3 regions of the Janibacter alittae genome follow, and region 1 is predicted to be linked to each of the others. Evidence: predicted binding sites of a transcription regulator. Region 1 holds the regulator's gene; each other region holds the start of a gene.
The links. The regulator LexA, encoded in region 1, represses DNA repair genes until DNA is damaged. The targets are predictions, from matches to a motif close to TCGAACANNTGTTCGA.

Region 1 (7,739 bases):
ACGCCCTCAGCGCTGACCTGGGCTACCCGACACGCCTCCCGGGTCCTGCGCACCGACACCGATGGCGACATCGCCGTCCTCGACGGGCCCGCCGTGGTCACCGAGGACGGCGGGTGATGTCGTGCAGCACCGAGCGGGACGACTCAGACGGACGCGGGGCTGGCCGACGCGGCGGAGGCGACGAGTGCCTCGAGGGTGGCGGCGACGGCCGGCACCTTGAGCAGGTCCTCGGTCGTGACCGCGTGGATCCGGCGGTGGCTCGTCGGGTCGAGCGGACGGATGACGACGTCGGGGTTGGACGTCGCCGCGCGGATGAGGTCGGGGATCAGGGCGACCCCGAGCCCGGCGGCGACGAAGCCCTGGACCGCGACGTAGTCCTCGGTCTCGAAGGCGACCTTGGGCGCGAACCCCGCGTTGTTGGCGATCTGCAGCAGGTGGCCGCGGCAGCGTGGGCAGCCGGCAATCCAGTCCTCGTCGGTCAGGTCGGTCATCGAGACGACCTCGTGGCCCGAGAGTGCGTGGTCGCGGGGGAGGGCGACGCGCACCTCCTCCTCGAGCAGGGGGTTCACGGCGAAGCCATCGAGGTCCTCACCGCGGGCGATGTCGCTGCCGTCGTAGGAGAAGGCAACCGCGAGGTCGACCTCACCGGAGCGCAGCGCGGCGATCGACTCGGGCGGCTCGGCCTCGGCGAACTGCACCGACAGGTCCGGGTACTGCCCGCGCACCGCGGCCAGCGCGCGGGGCACGAGCGTGACCGAGGAGGACGGGAAGGCCATCAGGCGCACCCGACCGGAGCGCAGCCCGGCGATCGCGGCGACCTCCTCCTCGGCGGCCTCGAGCGCGGCGAGCACCGGGGCGGCGTGGCGGGCCAGGACGGTGCCGGCCTCGGTCAGACGCACGGAGCGACCGACCTTCTCGACGAGCACGGTGCCGGTGCGCTGCTCCAGGCGCTTGACCATCTGGGACACGGCCGGTTGCGAGTAGCCGAGGGCGAGAGCGGCAGCCGTGAAACTGCCCTCCTCGGCGATGGCGCGCATCACGCGCAGCCCTGCGGCGTCGATCATGCCGCCATGCTAAGCCGTGGGTGGTGGATGAACCGTCCGGCCTCGTCGCATACTGGACGAGTGATCGAGGACATCGCCCGCGTGCTGTCGGCGGGACCCGCGCTGGTGCTCACGGGCGCCGGCATGTCCACGGACTCCGGCATCCCCGACTATCGCGGCCCCGACGGGCAGCGGAAGGTCACCCCGATGCACCTCTCGGAGTTCGTCGGCAGCAGCGAGGCACGACGACGCTACTGGGCGCGCAGTTTCGTCGGCTGGCGCCGCTTCCACGCCGCACGGCCCAACGCGTCGCACCACGCCGTCACACGGTTGCAGGAGCTGGGTGCCGTGGGGCCGCTGATCACGCAGAACGTCGATGGTCTGCACCAGGCCGCCGGCACCCGCGACGTCGTCGAGCTGCACGGCAACCTCGTCCAGGTCCTCTGCCTGACCTGCGACGCCCGGGTGGACCGCCGCGTCCTGGACGAGCGGATGGCCGCGGAGAACCCCGGCTTCGACGTGGACAGTGACGAGATCCGCCCCGACGGTGACGTGCGGCTCGACGCGGTCGACGTCGAGCGGTTCAGGACCCCGATCTGCACCTCGTGCGGGCAGGACACACTCAAGCCGGACGTCGTCTTCTTCGGGGGAGCGGTGGACAAGCCGAGGGTCCAGCACTGCTTCGACCTGACCGACCGGGCCCCGAGCCTGCTCGTGCTCGGTAGCTCGCTGCAGGTGATGTCCGGGCTGCGCTTCGTGCGCCGGGCCGCCAAGCAGGGCATCCCGGTCGCGCTGATCACGCGGGGGCCCAGTCGTGGTGACGACCTCGTCGACCACCGCGTCGACGGAGAGCTGGCCGACTCCCTTCGCGTCCTGACGCAGTCCGTGGACCGGCTGGCCGCGAGCGCCTGAGGAGGGTCTCAGCGGAGCGCGACCTTGACGATCTCCGGGTCGGGGTTGGTGTGCACCTCGTCGCCGATCCGCACCGTCGGCACGGTCTCGTTTCCTCCGTTGACCGAGCGGACGAAGGCGGCCGCGTCGTCGTCCGCCCAGATGCTGACCCAGGTGGCCCGGTCCTTGTCCTTGCCCAGGGCGCCGCGCAGGCGCAGGCAGAACATGCAGCCCGGACGCCAATAGATGACGACCGGGTAGTCGCTGCGCCGGGAGTCGACCTCGGCGTGACCGGGACCGCCCCTGCCGTTGAGCGGTGAGAGCCACCAGGCGACGACGAGGGCACCGACGCACAGCACGAAGTTCGATGAGTCGTCGCTGCGTACCCCCTGGACGGCGAGGGCAACGCCCGCGAGCAGCAGAACCAGTGCGGACGTCCATCTACCCATGCCGTCCATTGTCCCTCAGAGACTGCGCAGGACCGCCGTCACCTTGCCGAGGATGGTCGCGGCGTCGCCGTCGATCGGGTCGAAGGCCGAGTTGTGGGGGAGCAGCCAGACGTGGCCGTCCGTGCGCTTGAAGGTCTTGACCGTCGCCTCGTTGTCGAGCATGGCTGCGACGATGTCGCCGTTGTCGGCCTGCGGCTGCTGGCGCACCACGACCCAGTCGCCGTCGCAGATGGCCGCGTCCACCATCGAGTCGCCGACGACCTTCAGCAGGAAGAGAGAGCCCTCGCCGACGATCTGCTTCGGCAGCGGGAAGACGTCGTCGACGAGCTCCTCGGCGGTGATCGGCACGCCGGCGGCGATCTCACCCAGCACCGGCACATAGCTGGCCTCGGGACGCTCGTCGCCGGAACCGGTGATGTCGACGACCTCGTCGTCGGCGGTGGCGCCACCCCGCATCCCGGCGAAGTCGGCGGTGTCGGCGATGACGGCATCGGCGTCCGCGTCGGGGGAGATCACCTCGATCGCCCGGGGGCGGTTGGGGTCGCGGCGCAGGTAGCCCTTGCGTTCCAGGGAGGAGAGCTGGTGGGCGACCGAGCTGGGGCTGGTCAGGCCGACGAGCTGCCCGATCTCACGCAGGCTCGGCGGGTAGCCGCGGGTCGCGACGGCGGTGCGGATGACCTCGAGCACCTTGCGCTGACGGGCGGTCAGGCTCTCGCCGTTGTCCCGGTCGGGCAGGTGGTGAACAGTGCTGCCGACGCTGCCGGTGGTGTCCGCACTCTCTCCTGCGCCCCTGCTGGTGCCGTTGCTGCTGCCCTTGCTCATCTCGACCCTTCCGTCCGTGTCACCAGCGTTGTCGGTGGTCGCTGGTCAACTTCTCGGTAGTGGAGACAGTAGGACGATCGAACAGGTATTTCAAACATGTGTTCGAGCGTGTTGTTGATCTTCTTCGAACATCCGTGCTAGACATCGTACAGACGTTCTATCGAACACCGGTTCGACAGGACACGCCACGAGGAGGACCAGATGACCGCACTCACCGTCACCCACGGCGCGCCGACTGGTGTGCCCGCATCCCGACCGGCCCGCACCCGCCACCTCGTCTCCGTCCCCACGGGCGAGGCGGTCACCGCCCCGACGAAGGGGGCGGTCCGCCTGACCCGTCGCGGTCGCCTAACGATGACGCTGTCGACCCTGGCGCTCGCCTCGGTCACCGGTGCGGGCGTGGCCTTCGGTGGTGGCGCGGCGGCCCCGGAGCAGGTCACCGTCGAGGCGGGCCAGACGCTGACCGCGATCGCCGCGGCCGAGATGACGGGCGTGCCGACCGATGACGCGATCAGCGCGATCCGGCAGGCCAATGACCTGGCCACGAGCCACGTCCACGCGGGGCAGACCCTGGTCATCCCCGCCTCCTGAGGAGCTTCCCGGGCCCATCGACCCAGCCCGGGCCGGCCGTCGGCCACCTCCGTCTCCCGGAGGTGGCCGACGTGCGTGTGAGGGGGTCGAGCGGGTGGGGCAGCAGGCGTGTCGGCGAGTCGATCCCCGGTATTCCGGCCGTGTGCGCGGGGGCGTGACCGCTCACCGACGGCGGCATGTCGGGGACTTGCATCCATTGGGTCACAGGGGTCTAATAGTCACTACATCTAGTGGTTACACAGATGTCATTCGTCCACATCTAGTACACAGGATGAGGCGAGTTCTCCACAGGAATCGGGGAATCGTCCCCATCCCGTCCACCGTTTCATCCACAGGCACACCTGACGCACAGAGGGGGTCGAGACAATGCACTGCCCGTTCTGCCGGCACACCGACTCCCGGGTCATCGACAGCCGGACCACCGACGACGGGAGCGCCATCCGACGCCGTCGTCAGTGCCCGGAGTGCTCGCGGCGCTTCACCACGCTGGAGAGCGCGAGCCTGTCGGTGACCAAGCGGTCGGGGGCCGCCGAGCCGTTCAGCCGGGCCAAGGTGCTCGCCGGTGTCCGCAAGGCCTGCCAGGGCCGACCGGTCACCGAGGACCAGCTCGCCCTCCTCGCCCAGCGCGTGGAGGAGAGCATCCGCTCGCAGGGCAGCGCCGAGATCGATGCCCACGAGGTGGGCACGGCGATCCTGCCGCCCCTGCGAGAGCTCGACGAGGTCGCGTACCTGCGCTTCGCGTCCGTCTACCAGGCCTTCGACTCGCTCGAGGACTTCGAGACGGCCATCGGCGCACTGCGCCGGGAGCACGCGCCCTCGACCGCGAGCAGTACCCCCTAGTTCCCGGGTACCGGTAGCGAGTGGGCTGTCGGTACCCGGTGACACCGTGATGAGCAGCCGACCACCTGCACAGACCAACCCCACGCAGTAGAAGAACCGTCCAGACACGGATCGAGGAGAGAAGAGCATGACCGAGACCGCCGGAAAGTCCAGCGCACGTCGCGGCTCCCGCACCAAGGGGCTGACGATCGAGCGCATCCACACCACTGAGGGCGTGCACCCGTACGACGAGGTGACGTGGGAGACGCGCGACGTCGTCCAGCAGAACTGGAAGACCGGCGCGACGATCTTCGAGCAGCGCGGCGTCGAGTTCCCCGAGTTCTGGTCGCTGAACGCCTCGACGATCGTGACGACGAAGTACTTCCGTGGCGCACTGGGGACCCCGCAGCGCGAGACCGGGCTGAAGCAGCTGATCGACCGCGTCGTGCTCACCTACGTCAAGGCGGGCAAGGACAACGGGTACTTCGCCACGGACGCCGACGCCGAGATCTTCGAGCACGAGCTGACCTACGCCCTGCTCCACCAGATCTTCAGCTTCAACTCCCCGGTGTGGTTCAACGTCGGCACCCAGAGCCCGCAGCAGGTCAGCGCGTGCTTCATCCTCTCCGTCGACGACTCCATGGACTCGATCCTGGGGTGGTACAAGGAGGAGGGCTTCATCTTCAAGGGCGGCTCCGGCGCCGGCCTGAACCTCTCCCGCATCCGCTCCTCCAAGGAGCTGCTCTCCTCCGGTGGCACCGCCTCCGGCCCGGTCTCCTTCATGCGTGGTGCCGATGCCTCCGCCGGCACGATCAAGTCCGGTGGCGCGACTCGTCGTGCGGCGAAGATGGTCGTCCTGGACGTCGACCACCCGGACATCGAGGAGTTCGTCGAGACCAAGGCCAAGGAGGAGCACAAGATCCGTGCCCTGCGGGACGCCGGCTTCGACATGGACCTCGGCGGCGCGGACATCACCTCCGTGCAGTACCAGAACGCGAACAACTCGGTGCGCGTCAACGACGAGTTCATGCGCGCGGTCGAGGACGGGACCGAGTTCGGGCTGAAGTCGCGCACCGACGGCTCGGTCATCGAGAGCGTCGACGCCCGCGAGCTGATGGGCAAGATCGCCCAGGCGGCGTGGGAGTGCGCCGACCCGGGCATCCAGTACGACGACACGATCAACGACTGGCACACCAACCCCGAGTCGGGTCGGATCACCGCGTCGAACCCGTGCAGCGAGTACATGTCCCTGGACAACTCCTCCTGCAACCTCGCGTCGCTGAACCTGCTGAAGTTCCTGGGCGACGACGACACCTTCGACGCCGAGCGCTTCCAGAAGGTCGCCGAGCTGGTCATCACCGCGATGGACATCTCGATCTGCTTCGCGGACTTCCCGACCGAGGCCATCGGTGACACCACGCGTGACTTCCGCCAGCTGGGCATCGGCTACGCCAACCTCGGCGCGCTGCTCATGGCGACCGGTCACGGCTACGACTCCGACGGTGGTCGTTCCCTCGCGGCGTCGATCACCTCGCTGCTCACCGGTGCCTCCTACAAGCGCTCCGCCGAGCTCGCCGGCATCGTCGGTCCGTACAACGGTTACGCCCGCAACGCCGACGCGCACAAGCGCGTCATGCGCAAGCACCAGGCGGCCAACGACGAGATCCGCCCGCTGCACACGATGGACCGCTCGATCCAGAAGGTGGCCACCAAGGCCTGGGACGCGGTCGTGAAGGTCGGCGAGAAGAACGGTTACCGCAACGCCCAGGCCTCGGTGCTCGCCCCGACCGGGACCATCGGCTTCATGATGGACTGCGACACCACCGGCATCGAGCCGGACTTCTCGCTGGTGAAGTTCAAGAAGCTCGTCGGTGGCGGCTCCATGCAGATCGTCAACCTGACCATCCCGCGTGCGCTGAAACTGCTCGGCTACACCGAGGAGACCTCCGAGGCGATCGTCGAGTACATCGCCGACAAGGGTCACGTCATCGACGCCCCGGGGCTGAAGCCGGAGCACTACGAGGTCTTCGACACCGCGATGGGGCAGCGCGCCATCGCCCCGATGGGTCACGTGCGGATGATGGCTGCGGTGCAGCCCTTCCTCTCCGGTGCGATCTCCAAGACGGTCAACCTGCCGGAGAGCGCCACGGTCGAGGAGATCGCGGACGTCTACTCGCAGGGGTGGAAGCTCGGCCTGAAGGCCCTGGCGGTCTACCGCGACAACTGCAAGGTCGGTCAGCCGCTGTCCGATGGTGGGTCGACGGCGAAGGGGGTCAAGGCCGACGCCGAGGCCGCTGCCGCCGGGGCCGAGAAGGTCATCGAGTACCGCCCGCTGCGTCGTCGCCTCCCGAAGCGTCGCGCCTCGCAGACCACGAGCTTCGCCGTCGGTGGGGCCGAGGGGTACCTGACCTCGGGCACCTACGAGGACGGTGAGCTGGGCGAGATCTTCCTGAAGTTCGGCAAGCAGGGCTCGACCCTGGCCGGCCTGATGGATGCCTTCTCGATCGCGATCTCGATCGCCCTGCAGCACGGTGTGCCGCTGGAGACCTACGTCGAGAAGTTCACCAACCTGCGCTTCGAGCCGGCCGGTATGACCGACGACCCGGACGTGCGGATGGCGCAGTCGATCATGGACTACGTCTTCCGTCGCCTGGCGCTGGACTACCTGGACTTCGACACCCGGTCCTTCATGGGCATCCACACCGCGGACGAGCGCTCACGCCAGCTGGAGACCGGCTCGTACGCACCGTCGTCCTCCGACGACGACGAGGACTACGACGACGAGTCCTACAGCCAGACCGTGGCCACCAAGGAGACCCGACCGGTAGCCAAGGAGGAGTCGAGCGACACCTCCGGTGCCAGCAGCGCCTCCGCCCGTGAGGCCGACGCGACGGTCCACTCCTCGGCCGAGCTGATGGAGAAGTTCCAGGGCAAGGCCTCGGACGCCCCGATGTGCATGACCTGCGGGACCAAGATGCGCCCCGCCGGCTCCTGCTACGTCTGCGAGGGTTGCGGCTCGACCAGTGGGTGCAGCTGATCTGCTGACTGAATGAGCAGGAGGGCGGCACCTATGGTGCCGCCCTCCCTGCTTTTCTGTCTTCTCGTGCCAGTAAGTCGCCCGGTT
Region 2 (7,739 bases), 980 kb from region 1:
TGTCGAACTCGGCCTGCTTGAACGGCGGCGAGACCTTGTTCTTCACGACCTTGCACCGGGTGCGGTTGCCCACCGGGTCGGTGCCGTCCTTGAGCGTCTCGATGCGCCGGACGTCCAGGCGCACCGACGCGTAGAACTTCAGCGCCTTGCCACCTGTGGTCGTCTCGGGCGAGCCGAACATCACGCCGATCTTCTCGCGCAGCTGGTTGATGAAGATCGCCGTCGTGCCGGAGGTGTTGAGGGCGCCGGCGATCTTGCGCAGCGCCTGGCTCATCAGACGGGCCTGCAGACCGACGTGACTGTCACCCATCTCGCCCTCGATCTCGGCGCGGGGCACGAGCGCGGCGACGGAGTCGACGACGATGATGTCGAGCGCACCGGAACGGATGAGCATGTCGGCGATCTCCAGGGCCTGCTCACCGGTGTCCGGCTGGCTGACCAGGAGGGCGTCGGTGTCGACGCCGAGATTCTTCGCGTACTCCGGGTCGAGGGCGTGCTCGGCGTCGATGAAGGCCGCGATGCCGCCCGCCTTCTGCGCGTTGGCCACGGCGTGCAGCGCCACGGTCGTCTTACCGGAGGACTCGGGGCCGTAGATCTCGACGACACGGCCGCGGGGCAGACCACCGATACCGAGGGCGACGTCGAGGGAGATCGAGCCCGTCGGGATGGTCGCGATCGGGGGACGCACGTCATCGCCGAGGCGCATGACCGCACCCTTGCCGTGCGCCTTCTCGATCTGCCCCATGACGCTGTCGAGGGACTTGAGCTTCTGCTCGTGCTGCTTGCTGTCGATGGTCGTGACCTCAGCCATGCCACACCTTCCTTGTCATCGTGTCGGGCGCGCCCACCGGCGACCGGATCCACACTGTCGGACGTCTCGTGCTGTCTGGTCAGACGCTAGGAGCCACCACCGACAACGGTCCGCAGCTGCCGTGGGGCTGTGGACGCCGGTGCTGTCGGATGAGCACCTGTGGACGAGGTTACCCGAACACGTGTTCGAGGTTGGTGTCCGACGCGCCGACGCGCCGCATCGGATGCCCGGGTGTGCGACTACTACCCCGACAGGGTCAGCCGGGCGACCGTCTCGTAGCGGGGCCGACGTCTCGGCCCCTCCCCCAGGTGGGAGGCCACGAGTTCGATCTCGCGCACCCGCCACCGCGACGAGGAGAACGTGTCCAGCACGCGCAGCCACGTCGTCGCCTCGATCGACCGCTTCAGCCGGGCCAGGGTCAGGTGGGGGACGAAGTTCTTGCCGTCGGGGGTTGCGCCCGAGACGTTCGCCGCTGCCCGGGCCCCCTTCGCCAGCCGCGTGAGCGACTCCCCCGCCACCTCGTCGACGCCCAGCCACAGCACCTTCGCCCGGGACGGATCGGGGAAGCACCCGGATCCCCCGAGCACCACGTCGAAGGGAGCGACGCGCGCCGCCGCCACGCCGAGACGCTCCACGAGATCGTCCGCACGTGCGTCCGGGACCGAGGCCAGGAAGGCCAGCGTCAGGTGCCACTGGGACGGATCGATCCAGGGCATCCCCTCCCGGGGGGTCAGGAAGTCGGCCAACTCCTCGACCACGTCCTGCGGCGGCACCACCGCGACGAACATCCGCTGTCCCATCGTCCCAGCCTGCCAGCGCCCCGGGCGGACGTCAGGCCCGCAGCAGCGTCTCGATCCGTCGGGAGGTCGCCCAGATCCCCACGACACCCAGCACGAGCAGGTAGCCGACGTGCCACAGCAGCCCCCAGCCGACCTCGCCGAGCATCAGCCCGCGTTCGAGCGCGACACCGTGGTAGAGCGGTGTCGCCATGACGATCGGCTGCGCCCAGCCCGGGTAGGTCGCGAGCGGGAAGAACGTCGCCGAGAGCAGGAAGAGCGGCTGGATGACGAGCATGATCCAGTCGAAGTCCACCCACGAGCGCATGAAGGTCGTCGCGAACATGCCGACGGCGGAGAAGGCCAGCCCGATGAAGATGGCCGCCGGGACCGCGAGCACCGACCACCACGACTCGACCACACCGACCGCCAGGGCCACCAGGTAGAAGACGAGTGCGTAGACCCCGCCCCGGATCAGCGACCAGGCCACCTCGCCGACGGCGATGTCCCGGGGTCCCAGCGGGGTCGCGAGCACGGCGTCGTAGATCTTGGCGTACTTCAGCTTGAAGAAGACGTTGAACGTGGAGTCCATGACCGCGCCGTTCATCGCCGAGGCGGCGAGCATCGCGGGCGCGACGAAGGCGGCATAGGTGACCCTCGACCCCCCGTCGGTCGTCACGAAGGGCACGAGCGAGCCGACCCCGATCCCGAGGGAGAGGAGGTAGAAGACGGGTTCGGCGAAGCCGGTGACGAAGGCCGCCCACTGCCGGCGGAAGGAGACGAGGTTCCGCTCGACGACGGAGCGCCACATCGCCAGGCCGGGTGTGAGGACACCGGGTGGCAGGGCGGTCATGACACCAGCTTCCGCGTCATGCCGGTGTGGGCGTACACCCAGCCGAAACCGATGAAGGTCAGCAGCACCGCCAGGTGGACGATGTCGACGGCGGCGAACTCGCCGGTGGCCGCCCCGCGCGTCAGCTCCACGCCGTGCCACAGCGGGGTGAGCCAGGCGAGCGCCTCCAGGACGAACGGCAACCGGTCCACCGGGAAGAAGACCCCGGAGAAGAGCATCAGCGGCGTGATGACCAGGCGGTAGACGACGTTGAAGGAGGAGTCCCCCTTCGCCCGTGCCGTGAATCCGAAGAGGGGGATGGCGAAGGCGAGCGTGACGAGGAGCCCGACCGGGACGGCGAGCACCACCCAGGCCGAGGAGAAGCTGGAGAAGATCGCGGCCACGAGCACGAAGGCGGCCGCAGCGATCGTGCCCTGGGCCGCGACGACCATGAGGTGGCCGAGGAGGAGGTCGCTGACGCGCAGGGGGGTCGCGAGCATCGTGTGGTACATCCGGTTCCACGTGAAGAGGCCGTAGACCGGGTAGGTGGACTCGCTGACGGCGGTCATCATCGCCTGCACGGCAACCATGCCCGGGGCGACGAAGGCCAGGTACGGGACGCCGTCGACCCCGCCGGACGCGGCGTCGACGAGCGAGCCCAGACCGAGACCCATGGCGAGCAGGAAGAGCAGTGGGGAGACGAACCGGCTGAACAGGGAGCCCTGCCAGGTCCGCTTGTAGACCACCGCGAAGTACCCGGCGACGGCGAGGACTCGCTCGATCGGACGAAGGGGGCTGCGGGCCCCGTGCAGGTGCCGCGCCCCGGCCCGTGGGGCGGTGGACGACGGGAGGGCCATCAGTCCACCAGCGTCCGTCCGGTGAGGTGGAGGAAGACGTCCTCCAGCGTCGATCGCCGCACGATCGAGCTGATCGGGTCGATGCCGCGGGAGTGGACCGCGTCCAGCGCGCAGTCACCCCGGTCGGTGTACAGCAGCAGCCGGTCCGGCAGTGCCTCGACGTGGCTGCCGATGCCCTCGACGAGGTACGACGCATCGGCGTGGTCGGCAGGCTCATCCAACGGCAGCCGCAGCTCGAGCACTTCACGCGTGGCGTGCTCCCGGATGAGCGAGCGGGGCGAGCCCTCGGCGACGATCCGGCCGTGGTCCATGACCACGAGCCGATCGCACAGCTGCTCGGCCTCGTCCATGTAGTGCGTGGTGATGATCAGGGTCACGCCCTGGCGCTTCAGACGGAAGAGCCGGTCCCACAGCACGTGTCGGGCCTGCGGGTCCAGACCGGTCGTCGGCTCGTCCAGCAGCAGGATCTCGGGGTTGTTCACCAGGCTGCGCGCGATGGTCAGACGCCGCTTCATGCCGCCCGACAGCGGCTCGACGGTGTCCTTGCGACGCTCGGTCAGCTGGGCGAAGTCGAGCAGCTCGTCGGTGCGCTCGCGGATGACCTTCCGGGGCAGCCCGAAGTATCGTCCGTAGACCTGCAGGTTCTCCTCGACGGTGATCTCCTCGTCGAGGTTGTCCTGCTGCGGGCAGTTGCCCAGACGCGCGCGGATGGCCGGGCCGTCGACGAGCGGGTCGAGACCGAAGATGCGCAGGTCCCCCCCGCTCGGCGGTGACGTCGCGGCGACCATCTTCATCGTCGAGGACTTGCCGGCGCCGTTGGGACCGAGGAAGCCGAAGGACTCCCCCTTCGTCACGTCGACGTCGATACCGTCGACGGCGGTGAAGCCGGCGAAGGTCTTGGTCAGACCCCGGGCGGACAGGAGGATCTCGTTCACGACGGGCGCAGCTGGTTCACTCGGGCCGCTCGAAGGCGATCTCGGGCGGGACCGCCATCGGCTCCCGGTCGATGCCCAGGCGCCGGTGCTCCGGTATCCCGAGGTCCTCGCACAGCGACTCCCAGACCAGACGCGGCGGGACCCCGTCCTCGAGAGCCGCGACAACGGTGCGCTCCCCGAGCGATTGCACGACGTGGCCCCGGGCGAGCGTGTCGGCGTACGCCTGACCGAACTCGTCCGTCATCAGGGTCCAAAAACGACTCAGACGCACCCGGACAGAGTAGTTCCTCCCGTTGGGCGTCGACTGCACGGGGCAGACGGCATACTGCAGCCACGACGACGACGAAGGAGGGGGTCGCCGCATGACACGCTCGACGACCCGGTGGCACATGCCCGCCGAGTGGCAGACGCACGAGCAGACGTGGATGGCCTGGCCCAGCCACGGCTACACGCTCGGCGACACCGAGGAGCAGGCCGACGAGGCACGACGCACCTGGGCGGCCGTCGCCCGTGCGGTGGCCGCCTTCGAGCCGGTGACCCTGGTCGTCCAGCCCCGCGACATCCACGGGTGCCGCGAGTACCTGCGCAACGACACCGCTCACCCGATCGACATCGTCCTGGCCGAGCTCGACGACGCCTGGATGCGCGACATCGGCCCGACCTTCGTCCTCGGCCCGCAGGGGGAGCTCGGCGCGGTCGACTGGGTCTTCAACGGCTGGGGTGCCCAGGCGTGGGCGGCGTGGGACCACGACGCCCGGGTCGCCGCGCAGGTGGCGGACGCCTCCGGCGCCCTCCACCTCCCTTCGCCCATCGTCAACGAAGGGGGTGGGCTGCACGTCGACGGGGAGGGCACGGTCCTGCTCACCGAGACCGTCCAACTCGATCCGGGCCGCAACCCCGGCGCGACGAAGGCGGACATCGAGGCGGAGGTCGGACCGCTCCTGGGCGTGGACACCTTCATCTGGTTGCCGCGCGGCCTGACGCGTGACTACGACGAGTTCGGGACGCGCGGACACGTCGACATCGTCACGTCCTTCACGGGGCCGGGGCGCGTCCTGCTGCACTGGCAGGAGGACGAGACGCACCCGGACCACGCGGTCTGCCGCGAGCTGGAGCAGGTGCTGCTCGCCGCGACGGACTCGGCCGGGCGCTCCCTCGAGGTCACCCGCATCCCGGCGCCCACCACGCTGTCCGACGAGGAGGGGCCGGTCGACTGGTCCTACGTCAACCACCTCGTGTGCAACGGGGGCGTCGTCGCGTGCGTCTTCGACGACCCGAACGACGAGCGCGCGCTGCAGGTGCTGCGCGAGGCCTATCCCGGCCGCGAGGTGGTCGGCGTCGACGCCCGACCCCTCTTCGACCGGGGTGGGGGCATCCACTGCATCACCCAGCAGGAACCGTTGTCGGCATGATCACCGCTGCCGTGCGCTCGCGCGCCGACCTGCTCGCCTACGTCCCCGCAGCGGTGACCACGACCGCGGCGGCGATGGCCGGCCGCAGCCGCATGCATCTGGTCAGCAAGCTGGCCCTCGCCCCGACGCTCGCGGCCGGTGTCGCTGCGACGCGCTCGACGCGCACCCCGGGGCGCACCACGACGTTGCTCGTCGCGCTCGGCGGTTCCCTCGTCGGCGACTGGTTCATGTACCGCTCCGACCGGGCCGAGGGGGCGATCTCTCGGCAGCAGATGCGGCTGGGCGCGAGCGCCTTCGCCGTCCAGCAGATCGGTCTGATCCGCACGTTGCTGCACGACGGCGCCCGTCCGCGCCCGGTCCCGTCGGCGGCGGCTGCCGGCGTGATGGGCGTGCTCGGGCTGCTCGACTCGGACGGGGGCCTCCCCGACCCGGTCCTGGCTGGCTACGGCGTGCTCCTCGGGTCGATGTCGGCGCTGGCCATGGGCGAAGGGGGACCCCCACGTGATCGTCGCGGGGTCGTCCTCGGTGGCGCCCTCTTCCTGCTCTCCGACGCAGCGATCATCGTCGGACAGCAGTGCGCGAGCACACCCGCGCGGCGGGCGGTCGCCGACGGCGTCATCCTCTCGACGTACACGGCTGCCCTGGCGCTGCTGGTGCACGGGCTACGCGACGACGTCTGACCGGTGGCCGAAAGCCGAGCCTGTTGTTACCGTCCAGTATGAGCCTCCACCCGCTGCCCAAGTACACCCCGGCCCTGCGCGGTCGTCGCGTCCTGATCACGGGCGCAGCCCGCGGCATCGGAGCCGGCACCGCAGACCTGCTGAGCGCCCACGGCGCGCGAGTGTCCCTGATGGGCCTCGAGCCCGACCTCCTCGCGGAGGTCGCCGCCCGCACCAACGCGCCGTGGCGTGAGTGCGACGTCGCCGACCCGGACGCCGTGGACCGGGCAGTCGAGGAGCTGGCGACCGAGCTCGGCGGCCTCGACGTCGTCATCGCCAATGCGGGCATCGCCCGGCAGCTGCCGATCATCGGTGGCCAGCCGGGGGTCATGGAGGCCCACCTGCGGGTCAACACCCTCGGGGTCTTCTACACCCTGCGCGCAGCCGGACCACACATCAGCCACCCGGGCGGCTACGCCCTGGCCACCGCCTCCCTGGCGGCCGCGGTCCACCTCCCGCTGCTGTCCGCCTACAGCGCGAGCAAGGCCGCCGTCGAGGCCATCGGCAACACCTTCCGTCAGGAGGTCAAGCCGGCCGGCGCCAAGGTCGGCGTCGCGTACTACGCCGAGCTGGAGACGGACATGACCCGCCGCGGCTTCGACACCCGGGCGGCCGACGCGCTCGGCGGCACCGTCAGCGGTCTCGCTCCGCTCGCGACCGGCCTGCGGGCCATCGAGCGCGGCATCGCGCGGCGCAGCCGCCGAGTCGTGGCACCCGGCTGGGCCAGGCCGGTGGTCCCCCTTCGCCACATCGCCCAGCGGGTCATCGAGCTCAAGCCCCTGCCCGACCTCGAGGAGTCCCTCGAGATCGCCCGCACGGAGCAGGTCGGCTACACCACCGAGCAGCCCTCATGACGGCACGGATCCCCCCGGGTGACCTGGCGTCCCTCGGTCCGATCCGGTGGGGCCTCTCCCGCGCAGCGGGCAAGGTCACCGGCACGCAGCCACCGGCCATCTTCACCACCCTCGGGCGCACCAAGGGCCTGTTCACCGGATGGCTGCACTTCGCCGCCCGACTGATGCCCTTCGGCTCCTTGGCACGCCGGGAGTCGGAGATGGTCATCCTCACCGTCGCCACCGAGCGGCAGTGCGAGTACGAGCGGGAGCACCACCGACTGCTCGGCAGTCGTGCGGGCCTGACCGGCACGGAGATCGAGGGGATCCTCGCCGACGAGGTCGTCGGGTCGCTGAGCCCGCGCGAGCGGGTGCTTCGCGAGAGCGCCCAAGTGCTCGTGCGGACCAAGGACCTCGACGACGAGCAGTGGGCGGCTCTGCGGCGCATGACCACCAAGCGCGAGGCCATCGAGCTGCTCCTGCTCGTGGGCCACTACGACATGCTGGCGACGACACTGACGACCCTGCGGATGGAGCCGGACCAGCGCCGTTGACCGCTCAGCA
Region 3 (7,739 bases), 480 kb from region 1:
CGGTGCACCGGGGCGACCGACCGTGGTCTTCCTCGGGCGCATCGACGAGCCGCGCAAGGGCCTGCTCGTCCTCGCCGAGGCGATGCCCCGGATCCTCCAGGCCATCCCGGGTGCCCGTCTGCTCGTGGTCGGGCCGGGGGGAGCACAGGCTGCGCGGGCACGACTTCCGGAGCGGGTCGCCGAGGCCACCGAGTTCCTCGGGGCACTCTCGGACGTGGACAAGGCGAGTGTCCTCGCCTCGGCCGACCTGTACGTCGCTCCGCACACCGGTGGCGAGAGCTTCGGGATCGTGCTCGTCGAGGCCATGGCCGCCGGCGCCCCGGTGCTCGCCAGTGATCTCGCGGCCTTCCAGCGTGTCCTCGACGGCGGGCGGACCGGCATGGCAGGGGCTACCTTCGCGACCGGTCGTCCCGTCGACCTGGCCGACCAGGCGGTGGATCTGCTGAGCGACTCGGACCGTCGGGGTGCGCTCAGCGATCTCGGGCGTGAGCGGGCCGCGGTCTTCGACTGGGACGTCGTGGCCGAGGAGATCCTTGCCGTGTACGAGACCGTCGTCGATGCCGGATCACCGCGCCGGGCAGTCGCCCGTCTGCGGCCCGGCCGGGGCCACGCGGGAGGAGCCGGATGACCATCCTGCTGTGGGTCGCCGTCGTCGCCGGCGTGCTGCTGCTCCTCGCCTGGTACCTGTCCTACAGTGCCGCCCGTCTGGATCGACTCCACGCGAAGGTCGAGGGCGCCCTGTCCGCCCTCGACGCCCAGGTCGTGCGCCGGGCGGAAGCCACCCTCGAGCTCGCCAACAGCGGCGCTCTGGACCCCGCGACCGCGTTGCTGCTCGTCGGGGCGGCGAGCGGATCGCTGGAGCGGACCAACGAGCACACCTTCGCGGGTGACCCGCTCGAGGGGCAGCACTTCGCGGGCCGCGAAGGGGTCGAGAGTGAGCTGACCGAGGTGATCCACGCGGCGTTGCCGCCGGAGGTGATCGCGGACGTCGAGGCGGCCGGGGGCCCCGGCGCTGCTGCCCTGGGGCGATTGCGAGCGGCCGGCCTGCGCGTGCAGCTGGCCCGCCGGTTCCACAACAACGCGGTCACGGAGGTGCAGCGGGTCCGTGCCAAGCCCGTCGTGCGCGCTTTCCGTCTGGCCGGCCACGCGGCGCTGCCGCAGACCGTGGAGTTCGACGACAGCGTGCCCGGGAGCTGACTCTGCTGGACGACGTCCCGCTCAGCGTCTGCCGAGGGCGGAGTCGGCGAGGTCTGCGGCGAGCGCCGCCGCGTCCTCCTCGTCCAGGTCGTGCACGGTCAGCCTCAGGTGGTGGGAGGGCTCATCGGCCCGCTCGAGCCGGAACTCGTCGCCGGTGCGCACCAGCCAGCCGCGTCGCGTGAGCCGATCGGCGACCTCCCGTGCCGCGAGTGGCACGGTGACCCACAGGCTCATCCCGTCGCCCGCCTCGGCCGGCAGACCCCGGGCCGTGAGGAGGTCGGCGAATGCGGTGTTGCGTTCGGCGTAGTGCGCACCCGCCTGCTCGATCAGCGCCAGGGCGGACGGGTCGCTCATGACCGCGTGGGTGATTCGCTGCAGCAGATGGCTGACCCAGGTGGTGCCCGGCCGCAGGCGCATTCCCAGACGCGCCGCGGTATCCGCATCGGAGGCCATCACCGCCAGGCACATGTCCGGACCGGCGAACTTCGAGACCGAGCGCACCAGGGCCCACCGCTGGTGGTCGGGGCCGATGATCGAGTGGAAGGGTCGGCGGGAGAGGTAGGAGAAGTAGTCGTCCTGGACCACGAGCACGTACGGGTGGTCGGCAAGGACCTCCCTCAGCGCCGCTGCGCGGCGGGTGCTCAGCGACGCACCGGTGGGGTTCTGCGCCCGGGGGGTGCTCACGACGGCCCGGACACCCTGGTCGAGGGCACCGCGCAGGCCCTCGACCGTCATGCCCTCGGCGTCGACGGGCACCGGCACGGCGCGATACCCGCCGAGCCGGGCGAGGTGGATGCTCGCCAGGAAGCACGGGTCCTCGAGAGCGACGGTGTCGTCCCGCAACAGGGCCTGGGCCAGGAGCCGCTCGACGGCGTCGACTGCACCACTGGTGAGGGTCAGGTGCAGGTCCTGCGCCTGCGCGGGGACGTCGGGCGCGAACCAGTCCCGGGCCCATGCCTTGAGGTCGGGATCGATCACGGGGTCGCCGTAGAGCACCGGCCGCCGCCCGGCGGCGGTCGCGAGCGCAGGTCCCAGATCGGGGATCCAGCGGGGATCAGGGTTGCCGTTGCCGACGTCGCGCAGGGCCCCGGCATCAGCGAAGCCCTCCTGCGGGACGCGGGGGCGCTGCGTGACCCGGGTGCCGGCCCGACCCTGCGACACGACGACCCCGGATCGGGCCAACGTGCGGTAGGCGGCGACGGCCGTGTTCCGGTTGACGCCGAGCTGCTCGGCCAGCGCCCGGACCGGCGGCAGCGACTGTCCGGGGGAGAGGTGGCCGCGCTCGACGAGTCCGCGCACGCTGTCGGCGATCTCCGCCGCCGTACCGCCGATGATCCGTGTCGCTGCCTCAGTACCCACGCGCCCGAGTCTAGGTGGCCGCAGCCGCTCCACGGGCGCCGACGACGGTTTGACCTGTGCCGTGCTATTTTATGGCCTAGATCAATCAATCGGGGCCGTTCGCACGCGGCCGGGACGAGGAGCGAGTCATGGGTACTGACACCACCGGGACCGGAACGGCACGGGTCAAGCGAGGTATGGCCGAGATGCTCAAGGGCGGGGTGATCATGGACGTGGTGACCCCCGAGCAGGCGAAGATCGCCGAGGATGCCGGCGCGGTCGCCGTCATGGCGCTCGAGCGCGTGCCCGCAGACATCCGCGCCCAGGGCGGCGTGTCCCGGATGAGCGACCCGGAGATGATCGATGGCATCGTCAACACCGTCTCCATCCCCGTGATGGCCAAGGCCCGGATCGGCCACTTCGTCGAGGCGCAGGTGCTGCAGTCGCTCGGTGTCGACTACATCGACGAGTCCGAGGTGCTCACCCCGGCCGACTACACCAACCACATCGACAAGTGGAACTTCACCGTCCCCTTCGTCTGCGGTGCGACCAACCTCGGGGAGGCCCTGCGCCGGATCACCGAGGGTGCGGCGATGATCCGGTCGAAGGGAGAAGCCGGCACGGGGGATGTCTCCAATGCCACGACCCACATGCGCTCGATCCGTCAGCAGATCCGTCGCCTGCACAGCCTCGCCGAAGACGAGCTGTACGTCGCCGCGAAGGAGCTGCAGGCCCCCTTCGACCTGGTCAAGGAGGTCGCGACCCACGGCAGGCTGCCCGTCGTGCTCTTCACCGCAGGTGGGATCGCGACCCCCGCGGACGCCGCGATGATGATGCAGCTCGGTGCCGAGGGCGTCTTCGTCGGGTCGGGCATCTTCAAGTCCGGCAACCCTGCCGAGCGTGCGCGGGCGATCGTCAGGGCGACGACGTTCCACGACGACCCGGACACCCTCGCGGCCGTCTCCCGTGGTCTGGGCGGGGCCATGGTCGGCATCAACGTCGACGAGATCCCGCAGCCGCACCGGCTCGCCGAGCGCGGCTGGTGACCGCACCCGTCATCGGTGTCCTCGGCCTCCAGGGAGACGTGCGGGAGCATCGGGCGGCCCTCGAGTCGTCGGGAGCGACCAGTACGGTCGTGCGCCGCCCCGAGGAGCTCGCACAGGTGGACGCTCTCGTGATCCCCGGCGGCGAGTCGACGACCATCGACATGCTGACCCGCGTCGTCGGGCTGCGCGACCCCCTTCGCTCCCGGATCGCCGGCGGGATGCCGGTGTACGGCAGCTGCGCCGGGATGATCCTGCTGGCCGACCGTGTCCTCGACGGGCACCCGGACCAGCAGACCCTCGCAGGCCTGGACGTCACCGTGCGCCGCAATGCCTTCGGTCGGCAGGTCGACTCCCACGAGGGCGACCTCGAGGTTCGTGGGGTGGGCGGCGGCCCGGTGCGGGCGGTCTTCATCCGCGCCCCGTGGGTCGAGGAGTGGGGTGATGGCGTGGAGGTGCTCGCCGCGGTCGAGGCGAAGGGGGAGTCCCGCCCGGTCGTCGTGCGCCAGGGTGCCCTGCTCGCGACCAGCTTCCACCCCGAGGTCACCGGGGACCACCGGCTGCACCGGCTCTTCGTCGGGATGGTCACGGCGGCCTGACCCGCGTCGGCCGGGCGGACAGGTCCGGGCCGTGGCCATCCTGAGCGTATTATCGACGATCGGACCCATCCACCAGCCACACCGAGGAGACCTACGTGTCCGGCCACTCCAAGTGGGCAACCACGAAGCACAAGAAGGCGGCGATCGACGCCAAGCGCGGCAAGCTCTTCGCCAAGCTGATCAAGTACATCGAGGTGGCTGCCCGCACGGGCGGCGGTGACCCGGCCGGCAACCCGACGCTCTACGACGCCATCCAGAAGGCGAAGAAGAACTCCGTCCCCAACGACAACATCGACCGCGCGGTCAAGCGTGGTTCGGGGGCCGAGGCCGGTGGCTCCCACTGGGAGGCCATCACCTACGAGGGCTACGCCCCGGGTGGGGTCGCCGTGCTCATCGAGTGCCTCACCGACAACAAGAACCGGGCTGCCACCGAGGTGCGTACCGCGCTCAGCCGCAACGGTGGCAACCTCGCCGACCCGAACTCCGTGGCCTATCTCTTCAACCGTCGCGGCGTCGTGATGGTCCCCAAGGCCGAGAGGACGGACGAGGAGCTGCTCGAGATCGTCCTCGAGGCCGGCGCCGAGGAGATCAACGACTACGGCGAGTCCTGGCAGATCGTCTCCGAGGCGACGAACTTCGTCGATGTGCGCACCGCGCTGCAGGAGGCGGACGTCGACTACGACTCCGCCGAGGCCGTCTTCCTGCCGAGCATGGTGGTCCCGCTCGACCTCGACGGGGCGAAGAAGATGATCCGGGTCGTCGAGGCCCTCGAGGACAGCGACGACGTGCAGAACGTCTACACCAACGGGGACATCCCCGACGAGGTCCTCGAGCAGCTGGACGCCGAGGAGTGACCGGCGTGTCGGCGGCCGCCGTGCGGCCGCCGACACGTAGTCTTCGACTAGAACAGGTGTTCTAAGCGGCATCGTCGCGTGGCGAGCCGCCGTCGGATCGAGGAGGGTGCACGTGCGCGTGCTCGGCGTGGACCCGGGACTGACCCGGTGCGGCCTCGGGGTCGTCGACGGTGCGGCCCGTGCCCTGCGCATGGTTGCCGTCGGCGTCGTGCGCACCAGTGCGCAGCGCTCTCCCGGGGACCGCCTCGCCTACATCCAGGACCAGCTGGACTCGTGGCTGGACCAGTTCGACCCCGACGCGATCGCGCTGGAGCGGGTCTACGCGGCCGACCACGTGCCCACCGTGATGACCACCGCGCAGGTGAGCGGTCTCGTCCTGCTCGCCGGGGCGCGCCGCGGCCTGCCGGTCGCGCTCCACACCCCGACCGAGGTCAAGGCCGCGGTCACCGGGACGGGGCGCGCGGACAAGGCCCAGGTGACCACGATGGTCACGCGCATCCTCACCCTCGACGAGGCGCCCCGGCCGGCGGACGCAGCCGATGCCCTCGCCCTGGCGATCTGCCACCAGTGGCGGGGTGCCGGTCAGGCTCGACGGGAACTGGCAGCCGCCGGCGAACGCGCTCGTCAGCGAGCGGTGGGCGCCCGATGATCGCCTCTGTCCGCGGGATCGCCGGTCACGTCGGGCTGGACCGGATCGTGGTCGACGTCCACGGCGTCGGCCTGCTGGTGCACACACCGCCGGCGGTGGCCGCCGGTTGCCGTCACGGCTGCGAGGTGGAGCTGTCGACGAGCATGGTCGTGCGCGAGGACTCGATGACTCTCTACGGCTTCTCAGCCGCGGGGGAGCGAGACACCTTCGAGCTGGCCCAGACCGTCACCGGGGTCGGGCCACGCGTGGCCATGGCCCTGCTCTCCGTACTCAGCCCCGAGGAGCTGGCGGCCGCCGTGACCGCTGACGACATCGCGACCCTGACGAAGGTGCCGGGAATCGGCAGGAAGGGCGCGGAGCGGATCGCCCTCGAGCTGCGCGGCAAGCTGCCCGAGGTCCCGGGTGCGACCGCGGCGAGGACACCGGCTGCTGCCGGCGGATGGCACGACCAGGTCACCGGGGCCCTCGTCGGACTCGGCTACTCGAGCAGGCAGGCCGCGGACGCGGTCGACAGGGTCTCGCGCGAGGGCGGAGACGAGGGGCCCGCCGAGGTGTCCACGGCACTCAAGGCGGCCCTGCAGGTGCTCGCGCGATGAACGACGGCTTCAGCTCCGAGATCCGGGTGGCCGAGGACGACCACCGGTCGGGCGACGGCTCCTACGACGCGACCGCCAGGATCGTCGATGCCGGGAGCACGGACGACGACGGGGTCGTCGAGGCCGCCCTGAGGCCCAGGCGGCTCGCCGACTTCCCCGGACAGCCGAAGGTGCGCGACCAGCTCGGTCTCGTCCTCGAGGCCGCCCGCCGTCGTGGCGCGCCCCCGGACCACGTCCTGCTCTCCGGTCCACCCGGGCTGGGCAAGACCACACTGGCGATGATCGTCGCCGCCGAGCTCGAGCAGCCCATCAGGGTGACCTCGGGGCCGGCGATCCAGCATGCCGGTGACCTGGCCTCCGTCCTGTCCTCCCTGACCGAGGGAGAGGTGCTCTTCTTCGACGAGATCCACCGCATGTCGCGTCCCGCCGAGGAGATGCTCTACCTGGCGATGGAGGACTTCCGGGTGGACGTCATCGTCGGCAAGGGTCCGGGCGCCACCGCCATCCCGCTGGAGCTGCCTCCCTTCACCGTCGTGGGTGCGACCACCCGGGCCGGGCTGCTGCCGGCGCCCCTGCGTGACCGGTTCGGCTTCACCGGCCACCTCGACTTCTACGAGGACGCCGATCTGGAGACGATCCTGGCCCGCAGCGCGGGGCTGCTGGAGGTCGAGTCGGACCCGGATGCGCTGGCCGAGATCGCCCGACGCTCCCGCGGGACCCCGCGGGTGGCCAACCGGCTGCTGCGACGGGTGCGCGACTGGGCCCAGGTCCACGGCACCGGTCGGGTGGGCCTCGACGCGGCACATCGCGCGCTGGCCCTCTTCGACGTCGACGACATCGGGCTCGACCGACTCGATCGGGCCGTCCTGGACGCCCTGTGCCGTCGCTTCGGTGGGGGGCCGGTCGGCTTGTCCACGCTCGCGGTCTCCGTCGGGGAGGAGACGGACACCGTGGAGACCGTGGCCGAGCCCTACCTGGTGCGACAGGGCTACATCGTGCGCAGCCCCCGTGGGCGCCTGGCCACGCCCGCGGCCTGGCAGCATCTCGACCTGAGCCCTCCGGCGGGGGCGCAGACCCCCCTTCCGCTCTCCGGCGAGACCGACGCCGGCCGCCTCGGATGACACCACGCGGAACCCCGTCACCGGCCTACCCGTTGGTCACGGCGATGGCCTGATTAGACTCGGCCATTGGCTCGGGGGCTCCCGGGCCACTGTGACGTCGACCTGACCGATCGGTCCCGACCCAGGAAGTCCCACTCATGAACGAAGGCTCGCAGACCGCCAGCCTGCTCCTGCTCATCCTCCCGCTGCTGCTCATCGGCTTCATGCTCTACTCCGCGAGGAAGCGGCAGCGCACCATGGCGCAGTTCTCCGCATCCCTGCAGGTGGGGGACGAGGTCTTCACGACGTCGGGCATCCTCGGCCGGATCACCGACCTCGACGAGGACCGGGTTCGTCTCGAGG

Region 2: a site for LexA is predicted at 985-1,000, ahead of recA (recombinase RecA). Genes of this name have one in related genera too.
Region 3: a site for LexA is predicted at 5,080-5,095, ahead of ruvC (crossover junction endodeoxyribonuclease RuvC). Genes of this name have one in related genera too.

Annotation. Positions count from the first base shown of each region.
Region 1 covers NZ_CP144913.1:1,151,874-1,159,612, forward strand. The annotation lists gene V1351_RS05575 (ComEC/Rec2 family competence protein) at 1-117, shown strand, start outside; gene V1351_RS05580 (LysR family transcriptional regulator) at 144-1,064, opposite strand; gene V1351_RS05585 (NAD-dependent protein deacetylase) at 1,125-1,955, shown strand; gene V1351_RS05590 (glutaredoxin domain-containing protein) at 1,964-2,383, opposite strand; gene lexA (transcriptional repressor LexA) at 2,399-3,205, opposite strand; gene V1351_RS05600 (LysM peptidoglycan-binding domain-containing protein) at 3,407-3,796, shown strand; gene nrdR (transcriptional regulator NrdR) at 4,163-4,636, shown strand; gene V1351_RS05610 (vitamin B12-dependent ribonucleotide reductase) at 4,764-7,652, shown strand.
Region 2 covers NZ_CP144913.1:2,132,307-2,140,045, forward strand. The annotation lists gene recA (recombinase RecA) at 1-811, opposite strand, end outside; gene thpR (RNA 2',3'-cyclic phosphodiesterase) at 1,054-1,611, opposite strand; gene V1351_RS10240 (ABC transporter permease) at 1,643-2,440, opposite strand; gene V1351_RS10245 (ABC transporter permease) at 2,437-3,276, opposite strand; gene V1351_RS10250 (ABC transporter ATP-binding protein) at 3,276-4,211, opposite strand; gene V1351_RS10255 (DUF3046 domain-containing protein) at 4,228-4,482, opposite strand; gene V1351_RS10260 (agmatine deiminase family protein) at 4,574-5,623, shown strand; gene V1351_RS10265 (lysoplasmalogenase family protein) at 5,620-6,303, shown strand; gene V1351_RS10270 (SDR family NAD(P)-dependent oxidoreductase) at 6,342-7,196, shown strand; gene V1351_RS10275 (carboxymuconolactone decarboxylase family protein) at 7,193-7,729, shown strand.
Region 3 covers NZ_CP144913.1:1,634,105-1,641,843, forward strand. The annotation lists gene V1351_RS07810 (glycosyltransferase family 4 protein) at 1-628, shown strand, start outside; gene V1351_RS07815 (hypothetical protein) at 625-1,197, shown strand; gene V1351_RS07820 (aminotransferase class I/II-fold pyridoxal phosphate-dependent enzyme) at 1,219-2,556, opposite strand; gene pdxS (pyridoxal 5'-phosphate synthase lyase subunit PdxS) at 2,685-3,581, shown strand; gene pdxT (pyridoxal 5'-phosphate synthase glutaminase subunit PdxT) at 3,578-4,177, shown strand; gene V1351_RS07835 (YebC/PmpR family DNA-binding transcriptional regulator) at 4,273-5,031, shown strand; gene ruvC (crossover junction endodeoxyribonuclease RuvC) at 5,144-5,680, shown strand; gene ruvA (Holliday junction branch migration protein RuvA) at 5,677-6,276, shown strand; gene ruvB (Holliday junction branch migration DNA helicase RuvB) at 6,273-7,397, shown strand; gene yajC (preprotein translocase subunit YajC) at 7,535-7,739, shown strand, end outside.